4 regions of the Streptomyces sp. URMC 124 genome follow, and region 4 is predicted to be linked to each of the others. Evidence: riboswitches for the same ligand, from Rfam matches in the RefSeq annotation. Region 4 holds a riboswitch; each other region holds the start of a gene.
What was found. A riboswitch is a leader RNA that binds a small molecule or an ion and turns the genes downstream of it on or off. The one in region 4 is predicted to bind cyclic di-AMP.
Positions count from the first base shown of each region.

Region 1: linked by a shared signal. The riboswitch ahead of ACSNOG_RS10985 (M23 family metallopeptidase) and the one ahead of ACSNOG_RS14685 (transglycosylase family protein) in region 4 are both predicted to bind cyclic di-AMP.
Region 2: linked by a shared signal. The riboswitch ahead of ACSNOG_RS09540 (C40 family peptidase) and the one ahead of ACSNOG_RS14685 (transglycosylase family protein) in region 4 are both predicted to bind cyclic di-AMP.
Region 3: linked by a shared signal. The riboswitch ahead of ACSNOG_RS20290 (M23 family metallopeptidase) and the one ahead of ACSNOG_RS14685 (transglycosylase family protein) in region 4 are both predicted to bind cyclic di-AMP.

Region 1 is NZ_JBPQTS010000038.1:26,656-30,857, forward strand. Features, by position in the region: gene ACSNOG_RS10975 (M16 family metallopeptidase) at 1-105, shown strand, start outside; gene ACSNOG_RS10980 (M16 family metallopeptidase) at 141-1,508, shown strand; cyclic di-AMP (ydaO/yuaA leader) riboswitch at 1,723-1,878, shown strand; gene ACSNOG_RS10985 (M23 family metallopeptidase) at 1,892-2,701, shown strand; gene ACSNOG_RS10990 (GntR family transcriptional regulator) at 2,995-3,660, shown strand; gene ACSNOG_RS10995 (HPr family phosphocarrier protein) at 3,910-4,191, opposite strand.
Region 2 is NZ_JBPQTS010000032.1:16,379-20,580, reverse strand. Features, by position in the region: gene ACSNOG_RS09550 (helix-turn-helix domain-containing protein) at 1-331, opposite strand, end outside; gene ACSNOG_RS09545 (ATP-binding protein) at 615-1,052, shown strand; gene ACSNOG_RS09540 (C40 family peptidase) at 1,197-1,667, opposite strand; cyclic di-AMP (ydaO/yuaA leader) riboswitch at 1,672-1,855, opposite strand; gene ACSNOG_RS09535 (urease subunit gamma) at 2,586-2,888, shown strand; gene ACSNOG_RS09530 (urease subunit beta) at 2,905-3,216, shown strand; gene ACSNOG_RS09525 (urease subunit alpha) at 3,209-4,202, shown strand, end outside.
Region 3 is NZ_JBPQTS010000096.1:17,489-21,690, reverse strand. Features, by position in the region: gene ACSNOG_RS20300 (DEAD/DEAH box helicase) at 1-102, shown strand, start outside; gene ACSNOG_RS20295 (PP2C family protein-serine/threonine phosphatase) at 258-1,628, shown strand; cyclic di-AMP (ydaO/yuaA leader) riboswitch at 1,701-1,832, shown strand; gene ACSNOG_RS20290 (M23 family metallopeptidase) at 1,842-3,068, shown strand; gene ACSNOG_RS20285 (MFS transporter) at 3,192-4,202, shown strand, end outside.
Region 4 is NZ_JBPQTS010000058.1:923-5,124, forward strand. Features, by position in the region: partial or broken gene ACSNOG_RS14675 (cytochrome P450 family protein) at 1-362, shown strand, start outside; gene ACSNOG_RS14680 (transglycosylase family protein) at 476-1,600, shown strand; cyclic di-AMP (ydaO/yuaA leader) riboswitch at 1,861-2,041, shown strand; gene ACSNOG_RS14685 (transglycosylase family protein) at 2,045-2,791, shown strand; gene eno (phosphopyruvate hydratase) at 3,079-4,202, shown strand, end outside.

The DNA.
Region 1 (4,202 bases), on a different contig from region 4:
CCCGACAACCGCGCCGTGCTGGTGTACGAGCCCACCGAGCCCACCGAGGCCGTCGCCCCCGCCGCCGACGAGAACGCCGAAGAAGAAGAGGAGACGGCCAAGTGAGCGACGCCGTGGCCGCTGACACCACCCAGCCCTCCATGCAGTTCCACCCGCAGCCCCAGGCCGGCCCCGCGGCCCCCTGGGCCTTCCCCGCCCCCGAGCGCGGCACGCTCCCCAACGGCCTGACGGTGCTGCGCTGCCACCGCCCGGGCCAGCAGGTCGTCGCCGTCGACATCAACGTGGTGGCCCCCCTCGCCGCGGAGCCGGAGGGCCTCGACGGCGTCGCCACCATCATGGCGCGCGCCCTGTCCGAGGGCACCGACAAGCACACCGCCGAGGAGTTCACCGCCGAGCTGGAGCGCTGCGGCGCCACGCTCGACGCCCACGCGGACCACCCCGGCGTGCGCCTGTCCCTGGAGGTCCCCGCCTCCCGGCTGGGCAAGGCCCTCGGCCTCGTGGCCGACGCGCTGCGCGCCCCCGCCTTCCCCGACCACGAGGTCGAGCGCCTGGTGGGCAACCGCCTGGACGAGATCCCGCACGAGCTGGCCAACCCCGCCCGCCGGGCCGCCATGGCGCTCTCCAAGGAGCTCTTCCCGGCCGGCTCGCGGATGTCGCGCCCCCGCCAGGGCACCGAGGAGACCGTCGCCCGCATCGACGCCGCCTCCGTGCGGGCCTTCTACGAGGCCCACGTCCGCCCCGCCACCACGACCGCCGTGGTCGTCGGCGACTTCACCGGGGTCGACCTCGAAGCGGCCCTCGCCGACTCCCTCGGCGCCTGGACGGGCTCCCCGGCCGAGCCGTACCCCCTCAAGCCGGTCACCGCGGACGACACCGGCCGCGTCGTCATCGTGGACCGCCCCGGCGCGGTCCAGACGCAGCTCCTCATCGGCCGCATCGGTGCCGACCGGCACGACCGGGTCTGGCCCGCGCAGAGCGTCGGCACGTACTGCCTCGGCGGCACCCTCACCTCCCGCCTGGACCGCGTCCTGCGCGAGGAGAAGGGCTACACCTACGGCGTCCGGGCCTTCGGCCAGGTGCTGCTGTCCACTCCGGAGGGCACCGGCGCCGCCATGCTCGCCATCAGCGGCTCGGTGGACACCGCCTCCACCGGCCCGGCGCTCGCGGACCTGTGGACCGTCCTGCGCACCCTCGCCGCCGAGGGCCTGACGGACGAGGAGCGCGACTCCGCCGTGCAGAACCTGGTGGGCGTCGCCCCGCTGAAGTTCGAGACGGCGGCGGCCGTCGCGGGCACCCTGGCCGACCAGGTCGAGCAGCACCTGCCGGACGACTTCCAGGCCCAGCTGTACGAGCGCCTCGCCGCCACGGGCACGGTGGAGGCCACCGCGGCCGCGGTGAGCGCCTTCCCGGTCGACCGTCTGGTGACGGTGCTCGTCGGCGACGCCGCGCAGATCGAGGAGCCCGTCCGGGCCCTCGGCATCGGCGACGTGACGGTGATCACGGGCTGACCCCCGGCGGGCCGCCCGCACCGGGCGGCCCGTCAACCGGCAGGCACGCGCGCCCCTGAGGCGCGTGTGCCTGCCAAATGTCCGATTTAGCGGAGTGGTTGCATGTCTGCGTTGTGGCGTGGGCCACAAAATGGGGCTTCTGTTTGCCGATCGAAAGTGGCGGCGTCTAGCGTCAAAGCGTCTGTCCGTCAGATGTGCGTCGCATCCGCGGCCCGGGCAGACATCGCCGAGTCCCCGTACGGCGCGAGCCAGGGGAGCCGGGGACCCAAGTGTCCCTGGGGTGAATCGGGCCCCTTTCCGGAGGGATCCGTAGGAGACCTTCCTGCTCCGAACCCGTCAGCTAACCCGGTAGGCGAGAGGGAAGGAAAGGACCAGCCTCACCAATGGCGTTCACTCGTGCCACCGGGAAGCACCGCAAGCCGAGCCGCGCCGTTCGCGTCAGCGCGAACGCGGCGGGCATAGCCACCCTCGCCGCCACCGGTGTCGTGGCGGGCCTCGCCGCCCCGGCGATGGCCGCCTCCCCCGACGAGACCCACCGCCCCACCGAGGACACCGGCCTGACCCAGGCCGTCGTCATCGGCGAGGACACGGCGGGCCGCATCGGCGAGCAGGCCCAGGTCCAGACCAGCGCCGCAGCCGAGAACACCGCCGTCCACGAGGCCGAGTCCGCCGCCAAGCAGCAGGCCGCCGACGTCAAGAAGGCCGCGGACGAGGCCAAGCGCAAGGCCGAGGCCGAGCGCAAGGAGCAGGAGCGCGTCGCCCGCGAGCAGGAGCGCAAGCGTCTCAACACCTTCGTCTCGCCGATCGCCGGCTCGTACGTCTCCACGTCCTACAAGGCCTCCAGCGGCCTGTGGTCCTCCGGCAGCCACACCGGCATCGACATGCACGCCGCGACCGGCACCTCGGTGCAGTCCGTGGGCGCGGGCACCATCGTCGAGGCCGGCTGGGGCGGCGCCTACGGCAACAACGTCGTCATCAAGCACAACGACGGCACCTACACGCAGTACGGCCACCTGTCGTCCATCGACGTCTCCGTCGGCCAGTCGGTCACCGCCGGCCAGCAGATCGGCCTCTCCGGCGCCACGGGCAACGTCACCGGCCCGCACCTGCACTTCGAGGCCCGCACCGGCGCCACGTACGGCACCGACATCGACCCGGTCGCCTACCTCAGCGAGCACGGCGTCAGCCTCTGACGCACCCGCCGGCGCCCCCGCGCGCGGCACCTCAGCCTCACGAAGGCCCCGGCCCACCGGCCGGGGCCTTTGTCGTACCCTCGTGTTGGCCAAAACATATCGATGACTTCACGTGCGCCGTCGGAAATCGCGGGCGGCTGCAATAGAGTCGCTGAACAGGCGTCAATCGGCCGCGTTTCGCGGGGGTTATGCGGAGGTTCACCCATGCGGGGCCGTACGTGAACGGTGATGGCACAGCGCACCACGGCGATGGCGCGGCGCATCAGAGCGGCCGTCGCATTTCCGCGCACGCCGTGTGCACGGCGATCCGTGACGACATTGTTTCCGGCACGTTTCCACCCGGCAGCAGGCTCACCGAAGAAGTCCTCGCGCGGCGCTACGGCGTTTCGCGCGTGCCCGTGCGCGAGGCGTTGCGCACCCTCGCCTCGGAGGGGTTCGTGACCACCCGGCGGCACGCGGGCGCCTGTGTCGCGGAGCCCACCGAGCAGGAGGCCGCCGATCTGCTGGAGGTCCGCGCCCTGCTGGAGCCGCTGGGTGCCGCGCGCGCCGCACAGCGCCGTACGGAGGCGCATCTGAAGGTGCTGCGCGGTCTGGTCCGGCTCGGCCAGGAGCGCGCCCGCGGCGGGCGTACGGGCGAGCTGCGGCCGCTCGGGGACTGGTTCGACGAGACCCTCGCCCAGGCGTCCGGCAGCCCGAGCCTCGCGGCCCTGCTCACCCAGCTCCGGCTGAAGATCGCGTGGGTGTACGCGGCGGAGCCGCCCGTGCGCCCCGTCGACACCTGGGAGGCCCTCGGCGCCCTCGTGGACGCCGTCGCCCGCGGCGACGCCGAGCGGGCCCGGGCCCTCGCGGCGGCCCGCGCGGACCGCTCGCCCGGGGAATTCCGGCTGCGCCGCTCCGTGCCGGCGCCCCGCGCGCGGAATGCGCGACCGGGGGCGCGCACGGTGATCTCCGGCTCCTGATTTAACGTGCGGCGTTACCGCAGGAAATGATCTCCCGCCGGACTTCCGTCAAAGGAATGCCCGGCTGTTACCGCTGGAATGCCATGGATTTCCACGCGGGCGCACGCGGGGGTGCGAATGGGAGCGCACCGGGTGCGAATGAGGAAACGGCGGGGGAAGCGGCGGGGGGAAACGGCGAGGGAAACGACAGCGGGGCCACGGCGGCCCTCAATCGGCCGCCGCGGCCCCGCCGCGCGCGATTCCGTCGAGTCAGACGGTCTCCGGGAGCTCCTCGAGACCCTCGGCGACCAGCTTCGCCAGGCGCTCCAGAGCGGCCTCGGCGCCCTCGGCGTCGCTGGACAGGACGATCTCCTCGCCACCCTGGGCGCCCAGGCCCAGCACGGCCAGCATGGAACCGGCGTTGACGGGGTTGCCGTCGGCCTTGGCGATCGTCACGGGGACGCCGGCGGCGGTCGCCGCACGGACGAAGATCGACGCGGGACGGGCGTGCAGGCCCTCGGCCCAGCCGACGTTGACGCGGCGCTCAGCCATGGTGTTGCCCT
Region 2 (4,202 bases), on a different contig from region 4:
TGAAGTCGAGATAGGCCGGTGGCAGCCGGTCGCGGTAGGCGTACCACCAGCCGCGCCGGGCCCCCGCGCCCTCGCCCGGTTCGGTGGACCCCGCGCCGCACAGCGCCCCCAGCAGTGCGCGCAGTTCGGTGTCGGTGACCCCGTAGGCGTCCAGCAGGCGGGCCACGTCCGCCGGTTTCACGCCACTGCTGCCCGTCTCGATCCGGCTGACCTTCGACTGGTGCCAGCCCACCGCGCGCGCGGCCTCCAGGCTCGTCAGCCCGGCCAGCTCGCGCTGGCGGCGCAGCTCCGCCCCCAGCTTGCGGCGGCGTACCGCCGGTCCGTACCGCATGGGCCCTCCCCTGGGTCTGCTGTCACTGTCATACGTCAGTGTCAATAGCCCAGTGTGCCGCGTGAATCCGGTCGCTCGTCGTAGAGTTCACTGCTTCGGGCGACAGATATATGCATATCTTGGGGGATCGCTCCCATCACAGGCGTTATCAGTGGCAGTCTGTCGCGCAGAGCCGTCCGAGGCCGCTCACGACCCCCATGACTCACGGCGCCCTTCCCGTCCTTCCGCGGCGGTGCACCGCAAGTCCGGTCTCGGCGGGACCTCGGCTGAAAGGGCCACCGCCATGGCAGACCACCAAGAAGCCACCGTCACGCTGCCGAGCGCCCCCGCCTCGGTCTCCACGGCGCGCCGCTACGTCGCGGAGGTGCTGGCGGACTGGGGCCTCCCGGGCGGGACCGACACCTCCGAGACCGTGCGCCTGATCGTCTCCGAGCTCGCGACCAACGCCGTGCAGCACACCCGGGGACAGTCGCCCACCTTCACCGTGGACGTCCGTCTCGACCGCGACCAGCAGCTGCGCATCGGCGTCACCGACAGCCACCCGCGCTTCCCCCGGCGGCTGCCCGCCGCGGTCCAGCAGGACAACGGCCGCGGCATGGTGATCATCCGCTGTCTGACCGCCGAGCACGGGGGGCGGCTGTTCTGCACGCCGACCTCCGACGGCGGCAAGACGGTGTGGATCTCCCTCCCCTGGACCGCGCCGGTCAGCGCGGAGCGCTGAACTCCCCTCCGGCCGGCCAGGCCCCCCGCACGGGGTGCGGGGGGCCTCGGGCCGCTCCGGGCCCTCGTGCGGGGAGGTGCGGGGGGTGCGAGGAGTCGCGTCACCGTGCCGTCCGGGATCGCCGGCCGGGCCGGTGACGCCGGGTCAGCCGACCCTGCCGTACAGGACGCTGTTGGTCCAGATCCGCTCCAGGCGGACGACCGCGCCGGTCTTGGGGGCGTGCCAGATGCGGCCGCCCCCGGCGTATATCCCCACGTGGTAGATCCCGCGCCCCGAGACGAAGAAGACGAGGTCGCCGCTTTCGCGTGCGGAGCGGGGGATGTGACGGGTGCTGTTGTACTGCTGGGCGGCGGTGCGGGGCAGGGACTTCCCGGCCCGCTTGAAGGAGTAGAGCGTCAGGCCCGAGCAGTCGAACCGGTGGGGTCCGGTCGCCCCCCACTGATAGGGGGAACCCTGCTTCGAGGCCGCGATCCGCAGTGCCTGGGTGGAGACGGTGGTCGCCTCCGCCTCTGCCGCGCCGCCCGGGGCCAGCACGGTGGCCCCGACGGCGGCGAGAGTGAGGGCCGATGCGGCACCGGCCCTGGACAGCTTTGACGGACGTTTGTGCGCGCCCATGCGCTAACCCTTCGTCAGCCGCCTGTGAAGGATGACCTGTCGGGTTCGGGCAGGCGAAGGTTGCCCGGCCGCTGTCAACGGCTTCACCCCAAGGGCCGACCGCACTACTCTTGGTCGTCCCACCACTCTTGGGTCCTCCATCCCTGCCGTTGCACTCAAGTCGACCTGCATCCGGGCGGCGGCAGGGTTCGGCGTCCGCCCGGACCGCCCCGCCGGGGTGGCGGGGTCTTGTCGTCGCAGGGATCTTGGCGCAGCCGTCGTGCCGTTTCCGAGCGGATCCAGGGGTATGTGAGCCTGATCACTCCTGGGCAATTCCGCTGGACGCGGGGCGATTTGATGGGGTGCGCGCAAGCCGGCTGAGGCGCTGGCCTGCGGCGGTTCGTACCGGCCCGGGCGCAATCCGGCCGCCCGCGCCAAATCGATCACCGCGGCCCGTCTACGCCGTGATCCTCCATGGAGGGGACCGGGGTTTATTCGGGTGCGGACCCCCGGCCCTCCGGCGCACATGGCGCGGAGATCCCTTCGCCCCCGGCGCTCTGCGCCGGGGACCCGTCTCCTCCGCGTCGGCATGACCCGCTCGCACCTTCCGTTCACCCGTTTCGTGCGTGTGTGCGAGCCGGGGTGCCGCCGCACCGCCGCGACGACCATGGTCTGCGCCGCCCGTAGCCGGCGGTACGTGTCGTGCGGACGGACGGCCATGATCCGGCCCAGAAGATCCAGTAGATGCAGACGACAGGCGGCGCCCGGGCCCCTGGCCATGGCATCGCAAAGAGTCAGTTAACGCGTTGGAAAAGGTTGCGCCCTAATCTGCAATCACTGGCCTCCGGCCGAAGAACCCCAGGTCAACACCGTGTTGAACTCGGGTAGCGTCCCGGTGCGTCCATCCGGGACACCTGGGACGACAGTGAGGTGGGACGCATGCAACTCTCCCCGCGCGAGCAGGAACGACTGCTCCTGCACGTGGCCGCCGACGTGGCCGCCCAGCGCAAGGCCCGGGGCCTGCTCCTCAACCACCCCGAGGCGGTGGCCCTGATCACGGTCCACGTCCTCGAAGGCGCCCGGGACGGCCGCACCGTCGCCGAGCTCATGTCCTCCGGGCGCAAGGTGCTCACCCGCGACGAGGTCATGGAGGGCATCCCCGAGATGATCCCCGACGTCCAGGTCGAGGCCACCTTCCCCGACGGCACCAAGCTCGTCACCGTCCACGAACCGATCTGCTGACGGGGAGGACCCCGCGATGATCCCCGGAGAAATCCTGTACGCCGCCGAGCCCGTGGCCCTCAACCAGGGACTGCACCGCACCCGGCTCACCGTGCTCAACGCCGCCGACCGCCCGGTGCAGGTCGGCTCGCACTACCACTTCGCCGAGGCCAACCCGGGCCTGGAATTCGACCGCGCGGCGGCCCGCGGCAAGCGCCTCGACATCGCCGCCGGCACCGCCGTCCGCTTCGAGCCGGGCATCCCCCTCCGCGTCGACCTCGTCCCCATCGCCGGCAAGCGCATCGTCGAGGGACTGCGCGGCGAGTGCGGGGGACCGCTCGATGACTGAACTCAGCCGCGTCGCCTACGCCGGCCTCTACGGGCCGACCACCGGCGACCGCGTGCGCCTCGCCGACACCGGCCTGGTCGTCGAGATCGAGGAGGACCGCAGCGGCGGACCCGGCCACGCGGGCGACGAAGCCGTCTTCGGCGGCGGCAAGGTCATCCGCGAGTCGATGGGCCAGTCCCGCGCGACCCGGGCCGACGGAGCGCCCGACACCGTCATCACGGGCGCGCTCGTCCTCGACCACTGGGGCGTCGTCAAGGCCGACATCGGCATCCGCGACGGCCGCATCACCGGCGTCGGCAAGGCCGGCAACCCCGACACCATGGACGGTGTCCACCCCGACCTCGTCATCGGACCCGAGACCGAAGTCATCGCCGGCAACGGCAAGATCCTCACCGCCGGCGCCGTCGACGCCCACGTCCACTTCATCTGCCCGCAGGCCGCGGACGAGGCCCTCGCCTCCGGCGTCACCACCCTGCTCGGCGGCGGCACCGGACCGGCCGAGGGCAGCAAGGCCACCACCATCACCCCCGGCGCCTGGCACCTCGCCCGGATGTTCGAGGCGATGGAGGGCTACCCCGTCAACCTCGGCCTGCTGGGCAAGGGCAACACCGTCTCGTACGACTCGATGCGCGCCCAGCTGCGGGCCGGCGCCGTCGGCTTCAAGATCCACGAGGACTGGGGGGCGACCCCCGCCGTCATCGACGCCTGCCTGTCCGTGTGCGAGGAGAGCGGCGCCCAGCTCGCCATCCACACCGACACCCTCAACGAGGCCGGCTTCGTCGGCGACACCCTCGCCGCCATCGCCGGCCGCTCCATCCACGCCTACCACACCGAAGGCGCCGGCGGCGGGCACGCCCCCGACATCATCACCGTCGTCTCCGAGACCAACGTCCTGCCCAGCTCCACCAACCCCACCCGGCCGCACACCGTCAACACCGTCGACGAACACCTCGACATGCTGATGGTCTGTCACCACCTCAACCCGG
Region 3 (4,202 bases), on a different contig from region 4:
GGCCGGGCCGGTGGCGCGTCCGGTGCGGCTTCCGGCCGCGGTTCCGGCAGGGGCGGCTCCGGGCGGGGTGCCGGGGGCGCGCGGGAGCGTCGCGCTTCCTAGCGCGTACTCCTGACCTGTACCTCCTGGCCCGTACTCGGGGGCCCCTCTCCTAAGGGCCCGTCCCCGGTTGGCCCAGCACCGTTCGCATCACGACCTCCTGCCCGGAAGGGTGGGAGGTCGTTGACGTGCGGGACTGCCGGTCAGGAGAGAGTGCGGTGGGCAAGCGAGAGAGCCGTTCCGCCCGCCGGGCTGTGCGCGGCAGCACGGGGCGTGGCGCCACGGGCCGTAGCCCTGCTGCACGCGGCACCGCTGGGCGGGGCACCCCTGGGCGGGGCCCTGCCAGGTGCGGAGATGCCGGGCGCAGCACCTTCCGCCGTACGGCCCGCCGGGCCGTCCGTAGGCTGCCGGCCGTTCTGATCGTCGGCGGCGTGCTCTTCGGCCTCGGGGCGCCCGCGAACTACACGTGCGCCCCTTTCCTCTCCGCCGCGCCGCTCGTTGCGGCGCCCCTGCACACCCTCCGCGCGACGACCACGGCAGCTCTGGCCGCAGTGGCGGTCGCGGTCGGCCTCGTGATCTACCACCGGCCGTCCGACACCGGTCAGGCGCTGGCCGAGATCGCGGCCATCGGAGCCGTCTCCCTGGTCGCGCTCGGCATCAACCGCATCGCCCGGCGCAGCGATCAGCAGCTCGCTTCCGCCCGCGGCATCGCGGAGGCGGCCCAGCGCGCCGTCCTGCCCGCGCCCCCGTCCCGGATCGGCGGCCTCCGCGTGGCCGCGCGCTACGTGGCCGCCCAGGCCGACGCCCGGATCGGCGGCGATCTGTACGCGGTCCAGGACACCCCCTACGGCGTACGCGTCATCGTCGGCGACGTCCGCGGCAAGGGCCTGGGCGCGGTCGAGGCGGTCGCCGTGGTGATCGGCGCCTTCCGGGAGGCGGCCGAGCAGGAGCCCACGCTGGAGGGGCTCGCGGGGCGGCTGGAACACGCGCTCCAGCGGGAGGGCGCGCGGCGGGCGAGCCTGCGCGCCGACTCCCTGGACCGGGCGGAGGGCTTCACCACGGCCGTGCTGGCGGAGCTGCCGCCGGGGGAACCCGTCTTCCGGTTGCTGAACCGCGGCCACCCCTCGCCGCTCCTGCTGCACGCGGACGGGCGCATCGGCGTGGCCGACCCGTCCGTCCCCGCGCTGCCGCTCGGCCTGGGCGAGCTGGGGGTGTGGCCGGACCGGTCGGAGGAGCGGGAGTTCCCCGCGGGGTCGACGCTGCTGCTGATGACGGACGGGGTGACCGAGGCGAGGGACGCCGGCGGTACGTTCTACGACCCCCGGGCCGGGCTGACGGGCCGCCAGTTCAAGAACCCCGAAGCGCTGCTGGACGCGCTGGTCGCGGACGTCGCGCGCCATTCGGGGGGTCAGGCCTCCGACGACATGGCGCTGTTGGCGATCCGGCGCGGCGAGCGGATCGAACAGCATTTCGTAGAAAGTATCGACAGGTTCCGTGGGCGTACGTCTCGTGAAGACGTGCCCGAGAGCATCGGCGGATTCGGGCGTTCGGCTTGGAATCCACCCGCCATGTCTATTAACGTTCGATAACGGAGCGCGGTTGTCGCAACGCCGTAAGAGGCGGTGCACCGTGCGCCATCGCCGAATCCCGCGGGCACAGCACCACCTGATAGGCCGGCACGTGCCGGGAACCGGGGAACCACCACCCTGGGGTGAATCGGGCAGCGCAGCCCGTAGGAGACCTTCCTGCTCCGAACCCGTCAGCTAACCCGGTAGGCGAGAAGGAAGGAAAGGAGTGCCTCCGTGGCATCCAACGAGCCTGCCGCGTACGACCCGCCGCTGGTCCCCGCGTACTTCCCGCCGTACGAGCCGGAGCCCGCACCCGGTCCGGAGCAGGAGCTGCGACACGAGCCGGGGGCCGCGTACGGCTCCGAGCCGTCGCACGCGCCCGCCGGCCACCGGCCGTCCGTCTACAACGCCTTCGGCACGGGCCGCGGCCGCCACCGCGTCGTGAAGCCGCGCGGCGGCACGATGGCCCGCAGCGGCGCCGTGCTGGGCGCGGGCGTCATCGCGGCGGTCGGCGCGGGCGGCATGGCGCACGCCCAGGAGCGCCCGGCGGCGTCCATATCCATGCCCGACCTGGCCCAGCTGCCGGGCGTCGGCTCGTTCTTCGCGGGGAGCGCGGCGGGTTCGGCCGACTCCGCCGTCGAATTCGCCGGTGAGGGCGGCGCATCGGCCGCCCTGGAGATGGCCGAGAGCGCGGCGACGGCGGGCGAGACGCTCCGGGCGAGAATCCTGGAGCAGGCCGACCACCAGCAGGGCATGGCCGAGGCCGAAGCACAGGCGGCCCAGGTGAAGCAGGCCGCGGAGACGCAGAAGAAGGCCGCGGAGCGGAAGGCTGCGGAGGCGGCGGTCCGGGCGGCTGAGGCGGAGAAGGCGCAGGAGCGGTCGCAGGAGCGGTCGCCGGAGCCGGAGCGGGCGGAGGCGCCGGAGACGCAGACGCATACGCAGAAGCGGCAGGCGCCGAAGCCGCAGACGTCAGAGCGACAGACGTCGAAGCAGCAGGCACCCCGGCAGCAGACGTCGAAGAAGCAGCGGGCTGCCGGCTCCGGCACGGGTGCCCGCGTGGGCGTTGGCTCCTTCAAGCTCCCCCTCGCCTCGTACACGCTGACGGCCGGCTTCGGCCAGGCGGGGAACATGTGGTCCGCGAACCACACGGGGGAGGACTTCGCAGCCCCGACCGGCACGCCGGTGAAGGCGGTGGGCGGCGGCACGGTCGTTCAGGCCGGCTGGGCGGGGGCGTACGGCTACCGCATCGTCCTGAGGCTCGACGACGGTACGCAGCTGTGGTTCTGCCACCTGTCGTCGATGGTCGTGACGTCGGGGAAGGTCGCGCCGGGTCAGGTCATCGGGCGCGTCGGCGCGACGGGCAACGTCACCGGCCCGCACCTGCACCTGGAGGTGCGGCCGGGCGGGGGCGCGCCGATCGACCCGCTGGGGTGGCTGCGGAGCAGGGGCCTGCAGCCCTAGCGGGTGCCGGGCAGCGGGCGACAGGCGACGGGTGCCGGGCAGCGGGCGCCGGATAGTCAGTGAGCGGGGCGCCTCGGGGGCAGCCGGCGCATAGTCCGTACGGGACGGGGCATCCGGCGGCATGTGACGACGGCGAGGGGCACGAGCGAGAAGCAGTCGACGGTCACCACGTCCGTGCCGGCGCGACTCGACCGGCTGCCCTGGTCCCGCTGGCACTGGACCGTCGTGATCGGGCTCGGGACGGTCTGGATCCTGGACGGCCTGGAGGTGACGGTGGTCGGCAACATCGCCGGCCGCCTCTCCGAGGAGGGCAGCGGGCTGCCGATCAGGGCTGCTGAGGTCACGGGCATGGCGGCGGCGCTGTATGTGGCGGGCGCGTGTTCCGGTGCGCTGTTCTTCGGGCGGCTCACCGACCGCTTCGGGCGCAAGAAGCTGTTCATCGTCACGCTGGCGGTCTATCTGGCCGCGACCGCGCTCACCGCACTGTCCTTTTCCTCCTGGTGGTTCTTCCTCTTCCGCTTCCTGACCGGCTTCGGTATCGGCGGGGAGTACGCGGCGATCAATTCGGCCGTCGACGAGCTGATCCCCGCTGCTTTCCGGGGCCGGATCGACCTGATCATCAACGGGAGTTTCTGGCTGGGGGCGATCGGCGGGTCGCTGCTGTCCATCCTGATGCTCGACACGGACATGTTCCCGATGGACGTGGGGTGGCGGCTGACGTTCGGCCTCGGGGTGGTGCTGGGCCTGGTCATCCTCCTCGTACGGCGCAAGGTGCCGGAAAGTCCGCGCTGGCTGTTCCTCCACGGGCGGGGGGAGGAGGCCGACGCGCTGGTCGCGTCGATCGAAGAGAAAGTGGCGCAGGAGAAGGGGAGCCCGCTGCCGCCCGCGGAGGGGGAGATCACCCTTCACCGGCGCGGGCTGGTGACCTTCCGTGAAATCGCCCGCACGGTCTTCTCCCGCTACCGGCGCCGGGCGATCCTCGGTCTGGCGCTCTTCATCGGGCAGGCCTTCCTCTACAACGCGATCACCTTCGGCTTCGGCACCATCCTGGAGAGCCATTTCCAGGTCGCCACCTCCCGTACGGGTTACTTCTTCGCCGTCATCGCGGCGGGCAATTTCCTGGGCCCGCTGCTG
Region 4 (4,202 bases):
CCGAGGGCGACCCCGTCCTCGTCGTCCTCGCGGCCGCCGACCGCGACCCCGAGCGCTTCGCCGAACCCGACACGCTGGACCTCTCCCGTCGCGACAACCAGCACCTCGGCTACGGCCACGGCATCCACTACTGCCTGGGCGCGCCCCTCGCCCGCCTGGAGGGGCAGACGGCCCTGGCGACCCTGCTGCGGCGCCTTCCCGACCTGCGGCTGGGGGCCGATCCGGAGGAGCTGCGGTGGCGCGGCGGCCTCATCATGCGCGGTCTGCGCACGCTCCCGGTGACGTTCACGCCGGAGGGTCCGGTGGCCTCTGCACCGGAGGGCATTCCGGACACAACCACCCAGGGAGGGCCGCCCGCCTGAACGCGCGTCAGCCGACGTGATCTCGGCGTGACCTCCGCTACATCGGCTTGTGACTCGGGTGGGCCGTCGCTATCTTCAACCACCATTCGCCGCCGAACGAGAGGCAACCGCCCATGAGACCCGGAAACGGCCGACATCGCCGCCCCCGTCAGATACCCGCCATCGTGGTCGCCGCGGGGGTGACCGCCTCCGGGATCGCCATGCCGCTGATGGCGGCCACCGGTGCGTCGGCCGCCGACGCAGGCACCTGGGACCGTGTCGCCCAGTGCGCGAGCGACGGCCTGTGGAGTGCCAACTCCGGAAACGGGACCTACGGGGGACTGCAGCTGACCCAGGACCTCTGGGAGCGCCACGGCGGCCGGGAGTACGCCCCCCGGCCCGACCTCGCCAGCCGTGCGCAGCAGATCACCGTCGCCGAGCAGATCCTCGAAAGCAGCGGCTCCGGCCCCTGGTCGAGCTGTGCGGCGAAGGCGGGGCTCACCTCGGGCGGCGCCCCGGCGGAGGTCAACCCGGGCGGCACACACGCCCCCGCGAGCGACTCGACGCCTTCACGCGCCCCGGAGCGCACCACTTCGCACTCCACGCCGTCCGAGCCGTCCGAGCCCTCCGAGCACGGCAAGCCTTCCGACGCGTCCACGTCTCCCTCGCCGTCCGGGAAGCCCTCGCCCGGCTCCTCCACAAGCCCCTCGGCCGACCCCTCCAAGCAGCCTTCGGGGCAGCCCTCGACCGGGCAGCCGTCGCCGGGGCAGTCCTCCGGTCAGCCGTCCGGCAGCCCGTCCGGCAGCCCCTCGTCCGACGCGCCGTCACCGGGCGCCCCGGGCAAGCCGGGCGACGGGAAGTCCGGCGAGCCGCAGGAAGGCCGGCACCGCAAGCCGTCCACGTCCCCGACCGACGACCCGACGCAGATTCCCGGCGGCACGGCCTCGCCCTCGCCCGGCGATTCCGCTTCGCCCGAGGGCCGGACGCCCGACGACGCCGGCGCGGGCACGGGCAAGCACCGGGCGGACCCGTCCCGTTCGGAGGACGAGGGCCGTACGTCCCGGGGCGGCGGCGACGCACGCACCGGCAGCCCCACGCCCACCGACTACACCGTGCGTCCCGGTGACAACCTGTCAGCCATCGCCGAGGAGCATGCGGTCAAGGGAGGTTGGCAGTCTCTGTATCAGCGCAATGAGAAAGCGGTCGGAACCGATCCCGACCTGATCCGTCCTGGTCAGAGGCTCGAGGTCGGTAAATAGACCGGCAGTTCGCGGCGAATGTCCGTTCCAGTCGAAAGTGAGACATGGGTCTCTTTGCCCGGTGGCGGAATGCGGACTTCCCGGACTTGGCAAACCGTCTCTCACCTGCGGAAACGTGATGTTCCCCTGGGTAACCAGGGGCAACTGTGGCTGGAAAGAGGGGTTTGAACCCTTGCCGCGACTGTGTTTACCGTCGTGTCCGCTCGCCACCGCGGGCACCACGGTCGCCACGCCGAATCCTGCCGGCGATCGGGGGAGTCGTCGCGCAAGCGCCGTAGGCAGGAGCGGGGGAACCAAGGTAGGCGCCGGTAACGGCTCCTCGGCCAAGGCCGTGGGTCCGGGACCGGCTAGGGGTGAAGCCGAGTGTGCTCGCACACGAAGCCGGGCGAACTCACAGCCCGAACCCGACAGCTCACCTCGTAGGCGTCGGTGAGGAAACGACTTATGTCCAAGGGCAAGCACCGTCGTCCGTCCAAGGCCGTCCGCATCTTCACGCTCGCCGGTGTCACCGGTGCAGCTGTCGCCGCCCCGCTGATGGTCGCCACCTCCGCCAACGCCGCCTCGGTTTCCACGTGGGACAAGGTCGCCCAGTGCGAGTCCGGTGGCAACTGGGCCATCAACACCGGTAACGGCTACTACGGCGGTCTGCAGTTCTCGCAGTCCTCCTGGAACGCCGCCGGCGGCCAGAAGTACGCCGACCGCGCCGACCACGCCACCAAGGGCCAGCAGATCGCCGTGGCCGAGCGGCTGCTCGCCATGCAGGGCCCGGGCGCCTGGGGCTGCGCGGTGCCGGGTCTGAGCTCCGGTGGCGCCAAGGCCGACGTCGACACCTCGGGCGGCTCCTCCACCAAGTCCTCCCGCGCCGGCGGCACCGTCTCGGGCAAGTCCCACGCGGACCGCAGCGAGCGCCAGGCCGCGCCCAAGAAGGCCGCGCCGAAGCGCACCGCCCCGCAGACCGTCGAGCGCGACGAGGCCCCGGCCGCCAAGCCGGCCGCGCCGAAGCAGCACTCCGCCCCGCAGTCCTACAAGGTCGGCGACGGCGAGTACGAGGTCAAGGAGGGCGACACCCTCTCCAAGATCGCCGACGCCAAGAACGTCAAGGGCGGCTGGCAGAAGCTGTACGACCGCAACAAGGACATCGTCCAGGACGCGGACGTGATCTACGTCGGCCAGAAGCTGCACCTCAGCTGATCCGGCAGGGGCGGTCCACCGCGGTGGACCGCCCCTCTCCGCTCCCGGCGGGACCGCCCCGCTCCGATGCGCTGCCCCGAGCGTGCACCGGAGCGGGGCTCAGCCGTTTCCGGACCCGGCCTGCTTCCCCGTTCAGCGAAAAAATCCGCCGTTCATACGGTGTTCTGGGCTTTTGTGCTGTTTTTTAGGCTTTTCCGGCCCGGGAACGCGGTCCAACGGCGAGGCGAGCCTCCGGGGCCCGTTAGGCTCGTGCTGCAGAACCACAGACACACACGAAGGAGACCCTCGTGCCGTCCATCGACGTCGTCGTAGCTCGCGAGATCCTCGACTCGCGAGGCAACCCCACGGTCGAGGTCGAGGTCGGCCTCGACGACGGCTCCACGGGCCGTGCCGCCGTGCCGTCCGGCGCCTCCACCGGTGCCTTCGAGGCCATCGAGCTCCGCGACGGTGACAAGAACCGTTACATGGGCAAGGGCGTCGAGAAGGCCGTCCTGGCCGTCATCGAGCAGATCGGCCCGGAGCTCGTCGGCTACGACGCCACCGAGCAGCGCCTGATCGACCAGGCCATGTTCGACCTGGACGCCACCGACAACAAGGGCTCGCTCGGCGCCAACGCCATCCTGGGCGTCTCCCTCGCCGTCGCGCACGCCGCCTCCGAGGCGTCCGACCTGCCGCTCTTCCGCTACCTGGGCGGCCCGAACGCGCACCTGCTGCCCGTTCCGATGATGAACATCCTGAACGGCGGCTCGCACGCCGACTCCAACGTGGACATCCAGGAGTTCATGATCGCGCCGATCGGCGCGGAGTCCTTCTCCGAGGCCCTGCGCTGGGGCACCGAGGTCTACCACACCCTCAAGTCGGTCCTGAAGGCCAAGGGCCTGTCCACCGGCCTGGGCGACGAGGGCGGCTTCGCCCCGAACCTCGGCTCCAACCGCGAGGCCCTGGACCTCATCCTCGAGGCCATCAAGCAGGCCGGCTACACCCCCGGCCAGGACATCGCGCTCGCGCTCGACGTCGCCGCCTCCGAGTTCTACAAGGACGGCGTCTACAAGTTCGAGGGCCAGGACCGCACGGCCGCCGAGATGACCGACTACTACGCCGAGCTCGTCGCGGCGTACCCGCTGGTCTCCATCGAGGACCCGCTGTTCGAGGACGACTGGGACGGCTGGAAGACCATCACCGACAAGCTCGGCGACAAGGTCCAGCTCGTCGGTGACGACCTGTTCGTCACCAACCCCGAGCGCCTCGGCCGCGGCATCGAGGAGGGCGCCGCCAACGCCCTGCTCGTCAAGGTCAACCAGATCGGCTCGCTGACCGAGACCCTGGACGCCGTCGAGCTGGCCCAGCGCAACGGCTTCAAGTGCATGATGTCGCACCGCTCCGGCGAGACCGAGGACGTCACCATCGCCGA